3 regions of the Paenibacillus sp. CCS19 genome follow, and region 2 is predicted to be linked to each of the others. Evidence: predicted binding sites of a transcription regulator. Region 2 holds the regulator's gene; each other region holds the start of a gene.
The links. Region 2 encodes LexA, which represses DNA repair genes until DNA is damaged. Its sites were predicted from a motif close to CGAACATATGTTCG; they were not measured.
Positions count from the first base shown of each region.

Region 1 (4,217 bases), on a different contig from region 2:
GGCGCTGAATAACCGACTGGCGCTCCTTCTTCGACAACTTGCCGCCGGCTCCTGTGCCAGTGAGGTAATCCGACTTCTGCTCGGCGACCTTCGTCGCTTCGATCACGTCGTGAATTTTCTTGCGTATCGTCTGCGGCGTTATGCCGTGCTTCTCGTTGTAGGCCAGCTGTATGGTACGACGGCGTTCGGTCTCCTTGATTGCCTTATCCATGGAGTCCGTCATCTTATCGCCGTACATAATAACGCGTCCGTCCGCGTTGCGCGCAGCCCGGCCGATCGTCTGAATGAGCGACCGCTCCGATCGCAGGAAACCTTCCTTGTCTGCATCGAGAATCGCAACGAGCGTAACTTCCGGCAGGTCCAATCCTTCCCGCAGCAGGTTGATCCCGACGAGCACATGGAACGCGCCAAGGCGCAAATCGCGCAAAATCTGCATCCGTTCCAGCGTCTTGATATCCGAGTGCATATAGCGCACTTTAATGCCGACTTCCTTGAAGTAATCGGTCAGATCTTCCGCCATCTTCTTCGTCAGCGTCGTTACGAGCACGCGTTCATCCTTGGCGATGCGATCGCGAATCTCGCCCAGCAGATCGTCGATCTGTCCCTTCGTTGGACGCACTTCAATAATGGGATCGATGAGACCCGTCGGCCGAATGATCTGCTGCACCATCTCCGGACAATGCTCAAGCTCATAAGGGCCCGGCGTTGCGGATACGTAAATCATCTGTCCAGCCTTCTCCTCGAACTCCTCGAACCTCAGCGGCCGGTTATCCATTGCCGATGGCAGACGGAAGCCGTGCTCTACTAGCACTTCCTTACGCGCCCGGTCGCCGTTATACATCGCGCGAATCTGCGGCAGCGTCACATGAGACTCATCAATAACGATTAACATATCATCGGGAAAATAATCCATCAGCGTATACGGCGTTGCGCCGCGTTCGCGGAAGGTGAGCGGTCCCGAATAGTTCTCGATGCCGGAGCAGAAGCCCATCTCCTGCATCATCTCGATATCGTAGCGCGTTCGCTGCTCCAATCGCTGCGCTTCGAGCAGCTTGTTCTGCGATCGCAGCTCCTCCAGCCTCTCTTCCAGCTCCCGCTCGATGTTGACGAGCGCCCGCTTCATCGTCTCCTCTTGCGTAACGAAGTGAGAAGCCGGGAAGATTGCGATGTGGTCGCGCGTTCCGATGATCTCGCCCGTCAGCACGTCGATCTCCGTAATCCGTTCGATCTCGTCGCCGAACAGCTCGACCCGAATGGCGCGCTCATTATTGGCGACCGGGAATATCTCAATGACATCGCCGCGAACGCGGAACGTGCCGCGAATGAAGTTGATATCGTTGCGTTGGTACTGGATATCGACCAGCTTATGAAGGATCGCATCGCGGGACTTCTCCATGCCAACGCGCAGCGACAGCACCAGACTGCCGTATTCCGAAGGCGAACCGAGGCCGTAGATGCAGGACACGCTGGCTACGATAATAACATCGCGCCGCTCGAACAGTGAGCTCGTGGCTGAGTGACGCAGCTTATCGATCTCGTCATTGATGCTCGAATCCTTCTCGATATACGTATCCGTCGACGGAATATAAGCTTCCGGTTGGAAGTAGTCGTAGTAACTGACGAAATACGATACCGCATTCTCCGGGAAAAACTCTTGAAACTCGCTGCACAGCTGTGCAGCCAGCGTCTTGTTATGCGCGATGACGAGCGTCGGCCGATTCAACTTAGCAATCGTATTAGCAATCGTAAACGTCTTGCCTGTACCGGTCGCACCGAGCAAGGTCTGATACCGCTCGCCGTCCGTCACGCCATCTACCAGCTGTCGGATCGCCTCGGGCTGATCGCCCTGCGGCGTATAACCCGACATCAGTTTGAAGGGCTTATTCGATCGTTCTGCAAACTCCATGCGTAAACGGTCACCTCCTGCTATTTCATAACGTTCTTCATTTCATTTATCGTCTATTATAATTTTGTTCTTTCCTGTACGTTCGGAAACTTATAAATTCAAATATGGTGAAATCGCACGATGTGCGCGCGGACTCGAATGTGTGTTCCCATCTATTATATCGTTTTCCATATGCGGTTGCAATTTGAATATGCGCATGGAAGCGATTCCTAAGCACAAGAAAAAGCGCGCGCCTTACGACGGCGCGCGCTCCATGAACCTATATAAATCTACTTTCGCTGTTACACCGTCGAATCCTGCGTTCGACCTGTGCCGTGCCCGCCCTGACGCGCGCCATGACGGCCATCAGCAGAAGTTCCAGGACGGTTCGGCGTCCCTGCGTCCGCACCTGATCGGCGCATGAACGGCCAGTAGTTCGCTTCGCCGAACATCCGAACCATAATCGGAATGAACAGCGGGAGCATGATGAGCGCGTACATGAACAGTCCGCACAATACGATCGTCGCGATCTGCAGCAGCGACATTACGCCCGAAGGAAGCATCGCCGCGAACGTGCCGCCTAGAATGACCGCCGCCGACATGATGACCGTACCCATTCGTTTCATCGCCTCGAGAATCGCCTCGGTCGGCGGCAGGTGGCGGTATTCTTTGAACCTATCCATTAAGAAGATGCTGTAGTCGATGCCAAGCGCCACGAGCATAACGAAACCGAAGAACGGCACCGCCCAGCTAACGCCCGTATGTCCGAGCCAGCGTACGTAGATGATTTCCGTCACCGCCATCGCGGTGTAGAACGTTACCATGAGAGAAGCGATCATATAGAGCGGCATGACAATCGAACGGAACAGCAGAATCAATACAATCCCGATGCCGATTAACATGAACATCATCGTCTTCGAATAGTCCGCATCCGAAATGCCGTTCAAATCATGGTTGTTGCTCGTAATGCCGCCCACTTCGTAGTGAGCCGACTGGAACGACGTTCCTTGCAAGCCGCGCGCGACAGCCGACTTGAGCTCTTCGATCTGATTCATTGTCTCCAGCTCATACGGATTGCCGTCGAATATAACATCGAACTTCACCGTTTTGCGATCCGGCGACATGTAGACGTCGATCGCTTGTTCAAACTGCGCATCCTGCGCTGCCTGTTCTGGAATGAACCAACCTGTGAGCCCTTTATTCGGAGAAGACGACAGCTCGCTCAAATAACTTTCAGCCGAACCAAGTCCGTCGGTTACCTGCTTCAGACCGTCAACGCTCTGATCAAGTCCGTCCGTCAGCTCCGTTAATTGACCGTTCAGATCTGTGAAGCCGCTCTGCAGCTGCTTCTGACCGTCTGCCAATTGATCGAGCCCTGACTGCATCTCCGGCAATTTAGAAATAACGACGCCCTGTCCTTGTGCAGCCTGGTCCAGTCCGGTCTGCAGCTTCGCAATGCCGGCTATGAGCGACTGCAGCCCTTGTGCCAACGCCTTCTGACCGTCCGCTGCCTGCTTTAGGCCGGCATTGGCTGCATCCATGCCTTTCGACACACCATCCAACTGAGCATTAAGCCCTTTCGTACGGCTGTTAAGTTGATCCGCGTCTGTCTGCAGCTTGCGGACAGCGCCGAGCGCTTTCTGGTAAGCTGCATCTTCCGCCAGATCAGGGTATTGCTCGGTCAGACCACTTAGGTCGGATCCGACAGCGGCCAACTCGTCGGCCAACTTCGCTTGTTCCGTCGCAATTCCCGTGTACCCTGCATAAAGCTGCGTTACACCATCGCCAAGCTTGCTGTAACTGCTTTCCAGCTGCTTCGCTGCATCGGCAAGCTTCTCGGCGTTCTGACGCACCTGCTCAAGGCCTGCCTTCAGCTCTTTCGCACCGGCCGAGCCATCCTTCATTCCTTGCTGGATGCGCGCGAGCCCTGCAGACAGTTCGCTAACGCCTGACTTAAGCGCCAGCGTACCATCCGTCAATTTGCTGGCACCATCCGCTGCTTCCTTCAGCTTCGGCGCGTTATCGCTGAGCGCCTTGCTGGCGTCCGACAATCCATTGCCAATCGTCGACAGACCGTCTCCGCTCTGCCCAAGTCCATCCTGCAGCGTTCCGACTTGATCCGAGACGAGGAATCCATCCGGCGCCTCGCCCGTCGGCCGCGTCGCGCTTCGAACGGTCTTCACGCCCGGCACTTGCCCGAGCTCACGACTGACCTGCTCTACTACAGCTAAGCCATTCGTGTCGCCCATTGGCGTATCTGACTGCATGACAACGGTTGTCGGCAGGGTCTCACCGGGACCGAAGCCGTCTGCAACCAGATTGAACGCTTTAA
Region 1 is NZ_BTCK01000005.1:203,773-207,989, reverse strand. It holds gene uvrB (excinuclease ABC subunit UvrB) at 1-1,906, opposite strand, end outside; gene SBI19_RS06670 (MMPL family transporter) at 2,188-4,217, opposite strand, start outside.
Region 1: uvrB (excinuclease ABC subunit UvrB) is a predicted target of LexA. The motif match lies at 2,042-2,055, and genes of this name have one in related genera.

Region 2 (4,217 bases):
TGCGCCGATGGATCTGGGCGAGAACTGCCGTCGCGAGATCGTACTTACGCTTGAAGAGATGGGCTTCGAGATCGAAGCATCCCATCACGAGGTTGCTCCGGGTCAACACGAGATCGACTTCAAATATGCGGATGCTATTAAAGCCGCGGACCAGATTCAAACGTTCAAACTTGTTGTTAAGACGATTGCTCGTCAGCATGGTCTGCACGCATCCTTCATGCCGAAGCCGCTGTTCGGCGTGAACGGTTCCGGCATGCACTGTCACCAATCGTTGTTCCAAGGCGAGAAGAATGCCTTCTACGATGAGAGTGACAAGCTTGGTCTCAGCCAGACGGCTCGTTATTACATGGCAGGTATTCTGCATCATGCACGCGCTTATGCGGCCATTACGAACCCAACGGTCAATTCGTACAAGCGTCTCCTGCCTGGCTACGAAGCGCCTGTTTATGTTGCTTGGTCGGCAAGCAACCGGAGCCCGATGGTTCGTATTCCAGCATCCCGCGGCCTGAGCACGCGCATTGAAGCGCGTAACCCAGACCCTGCTGCTAACCCATACCTTGCGCTTGCTGTCATGTTGAAGGCAGGTCTGGACGGCATCAAGAACAAAATGCCGCTCCCAGCGCCGGTTGACCGCAACATCTACATCATGAGCGAAGAAGAGCGTATTGAAGAGGGTATCCCAAGCCTTCCAGGCGACTTGGCAGAAGCTCTGCAAGAGCTGCTGCGCAGCGATGTCATCTGTGAAGCGCTCGGCGAACACGCACTTGCTCACTTCTACGAGCTTAAAGAAATCGAGTGGGACATGTACCGCACGCAAATCCACCAATGGGAACGCGACCAGTACCTGACTCTGTATTAATCAGAGCTCGTTGGTCATAGCGCAATAAAGATAAAGCACGATAACGAACCTAACGGGGGAGTTATCGTGCTTTTTGTATTTCTAATAGTAATAATGAATTTGCGAGGAACTCGCATTATCAAGATAAAGGTTCAAAGGGGCGAAGCCCCTTGCCGTGATCGAGCACTTCCCAAGAGCGTGTCCCGCAGGGACGACAAGCGGCTCCCAGCACGTACAGGAGGTCGAGCACAAACATCGACCGTATCTAAACCCCTCAGAAGTAGAGCGTGTCCCGACAGGGACGAAAGCGGGCATCCCCACTCAAGTATCCAAGCAGCGAGTCCAGGAGTCCAGAGGGCGGAGGCCTTTGGGGCCCTCCCTCTTGGGAGAGGGAGGGTTTGGGAGGGAGTGGACTCTTTTATATGCAGTTAAAAAACAATTAAAAACCCCGAACGATGTCGAATCGTCCGGGGTTCTATATATCATGGAGTGGCAAGTCTAGTGAAGAAACGCTGACATGAAATCGTAAGATGGTGTCAGCTTGTCCTTGTTCGGTTCTTAGTGAATGTCGCGGAACAGACCGATAACTTTACCAAGAATCGTTACGTGCTTCAGACGAAGCGGCTCCATCGTAGGGTTCTGTGGTTGGAGACGAATATGATCGCGTTCCTTGTAGAACGTCTTCACCGTTGCTTCGTCTTCTTCGGTCATTGCTACGACGATATCGCCGTTCGTTGCGGTTGGCTGCTGGCGGACAATAACGTAATCGCCGTTATGAATGCCTGCATCAATCATACTTTCACCGATTACGTTAAGAATGAAGACGTCGTGATCACCAACCATATGCGTTGGGAGTGGGAAATAGTCTTCAATGTTCTCCGTTGCCGTAATAGGTACGCCTGCTGTAACTTTACCGACGATTGGCACCTTCGCGAATGAGGTCGAGAACGCATCGCCTGCGGAAGGACCGTCGCCATCGAGAATCTCGATCGCACGAGGTTTCGTTGGGTCGCGGCGTATAAAGCCTTTCTTCTCTAATCGATCCAAATGGCCGTGAACGGTGGAGCTGGAGGCCAGTCCGACCGCTTCACCGATCTCACGAACGGAAGGCGGATATCCTTTATCCCGAACTTCGTTCTTGATAAATTCAAGAATTGCCAGCTGGCGGTTGGAAAGCTTCGACACCATCATCACTCCAAAAATAAGATTATAGCAAATTATAGCACAGAACCCGAGTTCGTACAAACATAAGTTCGAGGGCACATTCGTTCGTAAATTAAACAGAACAATTGTTCGTAAAATGTGTTGACCAGAACAATTGTTCGTGATATATTATGGACAACAAATAGAACAAACGTTTGGGGTGCGGTTAACAATGATGAATACGACAAGCATGACAGCTTCTTATAATAGAATGAACGTACGGAATACGCGCGGCAGATCGACGCAACGCGCAACAATGACAAAGGCTCAGAAACATGCACTAATGAGCGTATTAAAGTGGGGCTTTGCTCTTATGTTCGCAATTATCTTATTCTGCGGTGCCTTGATGGTCATGACGGAAGCAATGAGCGATCACCCGGCTGAGCCTACCGCAGGCGAGTCCGTTGTCTATGTAGCGCCAGGCGACACACTGTGGAGCATCGCATCCGCGACGAGCGATGGAGATATTCGTCAGCGCGTATTCGAGATTAAGCTTCGCAACAATCTCGAATCGGATGTTCTGGAGTCGGGACAGATGCTCATCATACCCGCTTAATATAGAGTAGTTCGATAAGATGGCTTATTGGGACAATTCCTAATACGCCATCTTTTTTTATACAATGCTCGGAAACCGTTCAATTATAGGCGCATTAACCTTGACAATGGTTTGTCGAAAATGTCAAAGTAATAGGATAATGTGAACAAGTGCATAACAGAAGGGGGATGCAGCAAATGGAAGAGCTTATCGCGCGGATTAACGAGCTGTCGCGTAAACATAAAACGGTCGGTCTCACAGAAGCGGAAGCGGAAGAACGTGCACGGCTTCGGAAGCAATATTTGGACGTGTTCAAAGGCAATTTCCGCAACCAGCTTGATTCGATCAAGTGGGAAGGCGAAGAGGAGCCGCCGAAGAATCATTGATTTAACCTCAATAGAAGCGTGACGTTCTCCACTTATATCAAGTATGATTAGATTATATTGGATATAAACTGGAGGGATGGACATGCAGTATCGCTTGCTTGGGAACAGTGGATTGGCGGTATCGGAGTTATGCTTAGGGACGATGACATTCGGCAATACGACGGATGAACAGGAATCACTTCGAATGGTTGACCGTTTCGTGGAGCTGGGAGGCAATTTCTTAGACACAGCCAACGTCTATGTTGGCGGTCGTTCCGAAGAGATTGTCGGCAAGGCGATCCGGTCACGCCGCTCGGAGCTTATAGTCGCTACGAAAGTAAGGTTTCCGACTGCATCGCATCCGAATGGTGGAGGTTTGTCACGGAAACATATTATGGATTCCGTCGATGCGAGTCTAGCCCGACTTGGAACGGACTATATTGACCTGTATCAGGTACATACATGGGACAAGGCGACGCCAATCGAGGAAACGCTGCGTGCGTTAGACGATCTGATTGCGTCGGGCAAAGTTCGATACATAGGCTGTTCGAATTTCTATGCTTGGCATTTAATGAAGGCACTCGCGGTGAGCGATGCGCGTCAGTATGCACGTTTTGTATCCGTACAGCAGCAGTACAGCCTTGTCAGTCGTGAGATGGACCGCGAGCTGCTCGAGTTATGCCTGGAAGAGAATGTCGCGGTCATTCCATGGGCGCCAATCGGCGGGGGCTTCCTAACGGATCGTTATGGTACGACATATCCAACCGAAGGTCGTCTGGCGAATCCGAATGGCGGAGAGAGCTCATGGGCCGTTCGTGGTAACGAGTGCAACTTCGCGATCCGTGAAGCGGTTCAGAAGGTTGCGAAGGAGCTAGGGCGATCGACTTCGCAGGTCGCTTTACGTTGGCTTATTCAACGGGATGGGATCACATCCCCGATATTCGGTGCCCGCACGTTGGAGCAATTCGAAGATAACATGGGTGCAATCGGCTGGGACATGCCAGCTGATGTATGGGCAAGCCTCGATGAAGCAAGCGGGCTCCCATCCGAATATCCGAAACGTTTCATCAAGAAGTTCAGCAGAGGGCTCAACGACTAGAAGTCCGCTGTATCACTGAAGGAGTGTGCAATCCGTGTCACGTTCATGGGAACGCAAGGTTCGCAACAATATGAATCAACTGAACAAACAGCGTAAGAAGCAGGGGATCCAGACACCGATTGTTCCGTCCGGCGAGCGCTTTGATACGTTCAAAGGACGCAGCTATATCGGACCTAT
Region 2 is NZ_BTCK01000059.1:20,388-24,604, forward strand. It holds gene glnA (type I glutamate--ammonia ligase) at 1-859, shown strand, start outside; gene lexA (transcriptional repressor LexA) at 1,397-2,023, opposite strand; gene SBI19_RS26610 (LysM peptidoglycan-binding domain-containing protein) at 2,355-2,597, shown strand; gene SBI19_RS26615 (DUF896 domain-containing protein) at 2,774-2,962, shown strand; gene SBI19_RS26620 (aldo/keto reductase) at 3,045-4,040, shown strand; gene SBI19_RS26625 (hypothetical protein) at 4,075-4,217, shown strand, end outside.

Region 3 (4,217 bases), on a different contig from region 2:
TTGGGATCGGGCTGAATTTCCTGCTGGCTGCTGCGACCAAAGTGATGCTTCTCAAAAATCCCGATTACTCTACATCGCAAGCGTATGTGTGGCTTGTTGGCACCGTGTATGGTAGCGATTGGGGACTTGTAACGATGATTGCGCCGTGGATCGCCTGCTTCCTGCCCCTTGCTTGGCTGCTGGCACGCAATGTCAACGTGCTCCAGCTAGGCGATGACGTCGCAGCCAGCGTAGGCAGCGCCGTTCAACGTCAACGTTTCATGCTGCTTATGATCAGCGTCGCATTGGCGGGCGCTTCAGTCGCTGCCGGCGGGGCCATCTCCTTCATCGGATTGATCGCGCCGCATATGGCGCGCAAGCTCGTCGGCCCGTCATTCGGCAGCGTGCTGCCGGTATCCGCATTGATCGGCGGCATCACCGTCGTCGTTGCGGACACCATCGCGCGCAGCGCCTTCCCGCCATATGACATTCCGGTCGGCGTCTTTACAGCTGGGGTCGGCGCTCCCTTCTTCATCTACTTGCTTTATCGAAACCGCAATGCGTAAGGATATCTATCATTCGTAGAATCTATTAACTCGAAGGATATGTTGAAAGATTCACTTAGACAGGTTGTGAATGAGGCTCCCCGCCACACTGTATAGATCAACAGCTGTTTACTCAACTAACATGAGGCACTGGCCATGCTTCATCATACCAAGGAGGCAGATGCATTATGGCATGGGGAGATCCGGTAGCAGATTTGACAGGTTTGAGCGAGTTTAATTCACTCGATGTAATCGATGTTCTGGCGCGGCTGATCTACGGTGAGGCGGATAACCAATCGAGAATCGGTAAAGCGGCGGTCGCATGGATTGTAAGCAATCGAGTGGATAAGAATATGAAAGAATTCGGGTATAACTCTTACAAGGATGTCTGCCTGTATCCAGGCGCTTTCGACGGGATTAAGCTGCTGAAAGCCCGTCAACCGGATACATCGTCGACGTCGTGGAGCGACTGTCTGAGTGAAGCCGTATCTGCCACTCGCAGCGCGAATCCGATCGGCACATGCTTGTGGTTCGTGACCAACTCCAAGTTCAGCTCTGCTGTCATTAAGAGCGGCGGCGTCGAGTACTGGAACTTCGGCCCAGGCAACAAGAAGATCGTGGAGAAAGTTGTGATTGAAGATCACACGTTCTTCCGAGTGGAAGGCTATTAATCTATAGCAAAATAGCGAACGGCCCCCTATCCCAGGGGGCCGTTTGTGTTATTCGAATTCTTTTATCGCAAGATTGCTTACCTCAAGCTTATTATTCTTCGCCTCAAACGCAGCCTCTACGTTCGCCACAAACAGTCCAGGCGATGCCTGCGCGGACACCTCTGCGATCAGATGCTGATTGTCCACGCGATAAGTGACGATATTGCCGATGGCGGCCTCGTCAAACCACATTCCGGCATCTTCATCCTTGTATTCTTTCGTAATCGTGTTGTCTTTATAGGTTAGCGTATAAGTCTTCTTACCGTCCTTGCTGCTCACGGTCGATTTCAATTCTTCCTTAACGACAGCGATAGGATCCTGAACCTCGAACTCCGTGAAATCTTCCTCCAGAACGTGCACTTCGGAATCAAGTACCCCAGTACCGTACCCTTGGGTCAAAATAATAACGATCTCAGGTTCAGCATCTTGATCCAGGTCCTCACGAATGATTTGCGGATAATAACTATCGTTCGTCACATTGCTCCACGAGAAATGCTTGCTGTTCTCCCCGATCTTCACCGTTACGCCGGACAGCATGTCACCCGAGACCTTCGTGTCGGCAAGCAGCTGAACATGCTTGTCTTGGCTCTCTGCAATGACGGTCTCCTTCGCAGGGCTCGAACACCCCGCCGCTGCTATAACGAAGGCCAATAGGCCTGCAATTCGTTTCATTAATAATCCCCCCGTTTGTTATCGAATAAATACACTATGATATATAGACTGATCTACGTTTTCAAATGTTTCGTATGAACTTGAACTTTCCCCAACTTTAGGTAAAATGAAATAATAATACGAACACTTGTTCGTTTAATGGTTGTTAATTTCGATTTCAACACACTGTATAAAGTATACGCATGGAGATATTTCAAGTAGAAAGGATACCTCGCCTATGAACACGACAACGAGCCGTTCTGCGATGATCGGGCCAATTGAACTAACGAATGTCATCGACCATCCATTCATCCAGCATTTTATCTCGTATCCGGAGCATGCAAGGCTTATTCGAAGTTATAGGAGCGAACCAACCGAAGCCAATCTGGATCAGGTTAATCATGCGTTCCAGGTCTACTTGTTCGCTGTCCGTTTCACGAAGTACCTAGGCTCGCTCATTCATAACGGCCGCATTGATTATGTACGGAAGATGAAACGGCATGAGGAAAGAGAACAGGTCATTTATGACAAGCCTGTCTCGGAAGAGGAGGAAAGCGCCATCGGCGAAATGCTGACCAAGGTTTATTACGGGGATGATCTGCCGCAAGTAACGGTCGATCCGAAGAAGTTCCAGGAGCAGTTGAATAACGAATGGCTGTACGATGGGTTCTCCCGCCTGACCAGCCGTCAGAAGTATGTCATCACATTGGCCTACTCGGCCATGAATCGAGACAGTGAAATCGCTGCTCTTCTGAACGTTAGCCAGCAAGCCATATTCAAGACGCGGGCAGGGGCGCTGCGGAATATGCGCAAAGCATTCCCGTCCCACTCCTTCCCGCTCAGATTGAGAGGCTGACTCTATGGATCAGGCACAGACCATCGCGATGGTAACGACAACGATCGGAAACATGGGCTTTCCTATTGTGGTTGCCGGATATCTGCTCCTCCGATTCGAGAAGAAAATCGATGCTTTGACAGGTACGCTGCAAGAGCTTATGCATGCGGTATCCGACGAGAAGGTGACTAGAAGCCATGACAAATGACGAACTGTTTCAATCGGTGCAGCAGGCCCAATACGGCGATCGAGAAGCCATGCAGCGCATTATCGAATCCTTCTATCCTCTTATCCGCAAGACAGCAAGAAACATGCCGCCTTCAGCCTCGCGCGACTATGAGCAGGTCATTATCGAGAAAATCGTTCGCGCGGTGCATCGTTACGACCTGCAGTCGATTCCAAGCTTTGTTGATTTCTGCGGGAGGATGGAGTAAATCAGGCTAATAGAACAACGAACGAAGAAGGCCGCCATCAATGGCAGCCTTCTTCCGTTATGACCTATGATGATGTCGATCGAACACTTCTACTGCTCCTCCACGATTACAACGCCCCAACGCTCCAACTCGATCGCCTCTCCCTTAAGGATTTCCCGATCTGTAAGCAGCTCAACGCCGTTCCCATAAGGATAAACGAAGGACTGCGGCTGGTCTGAATAGTTGAAGTAGTAACGAACGTTATGACCTTCCTCGTTGATTCCGGACTTCACAATAATCGGGAATTGAAGCTCCTGATCCACGCCCCATATTCCCGCTTCGCGGATGGCGCCCTCCAGCACTTTGCGGACAACGGCTTCGCTTGGCAGGCAGCCGATATAAGTCGCCATCCCCTTGCCGTAACGGTTGGTCGTGATCGCAGCATACTGCCCCCAATGCGGATGCTCGTACCAAGCGAGCACCTCTGCCGTTGTCGGCGTGAGCAGCTCCATCCAGACATTGATGTTGTTCTCTGCTTCCATAACGTCGAATGGATTTCCCTTCAACGATACTTTCCCTGGCTCAACGAACTGTGAGTAGGTAATTCCGCATGCCTTCTCGATCAAGCCCGGCTGAGCGCTTGTCCGCACTTTGATATGCTCGTTGGCAAAACCGCTCTTGAACGTGTACACGACATGTCCGCCGTTCTCGACGTATTCGTTCAGAGCATTCAACAGCTCATCCGAAGCTGTATACAACGCCGGCACAATGACCAGATCGTAGTTGTCGAGTCGATCGGAAGCGCCTGCATACACCATATCGCAGCCGACGTTCATCTCGTACAATTGATCGTACGCGAGGCGAACGATATCGTTATAGCGGACTTCCCCGCCAGGCAGCTTGAACCAGTCCAGTGAAGTCAGCGCTTCGTTGCTCACCAGTACAGCGACGCGGTTCTTCTTCTTCAGATTGACCAGCTTGTCCGACAGACGAGCGAACTGCCGGCCAATTGTCTTCGCTTCGTTATAGGTCGGGTTTGGCCCCATGTCATGACTGAGCAGGCCCTTCCAATACGTCTCGAACG
Region 3 is NZ_BTCK01000002.1:87,204-91,420, reverse strand. It holds gene SBI19_RS02580 (FecCD family ABC transporter permease) at 1-545, shown strand, start outside; gene SBI19_RS02575 (cell wall hydrolase) at 713-1,195, shown strand; gene SBI19_RS02570 (putative periplasmic lipoprotein) at 1,244-1,906, opposite strand; gene SBI19_RS02565 (sigma-70 RNA polymerase sigma factor region 4 domain-containing protein) at 2,124-2,741, shown strand; gene SBI19_RS02560 (YvrJ family protein) at 2,746-2,928, shown strand; gene SBI19_RS02555 (helix-turn-helix domain-containing protein) at 2,918-3,154, shown strand; gene SBI19_RS02550 (beta-galactosidase) at 3,244-4,217, opposite strand, start outside.
Region 3: SBI19_RS02565 (sigma-70 RNA polymerase sigma factor region 4 domain-containing protein) is a predicted target of LexA. The motif match lies at 2,027-2,040, and genes of this name have one in related genera.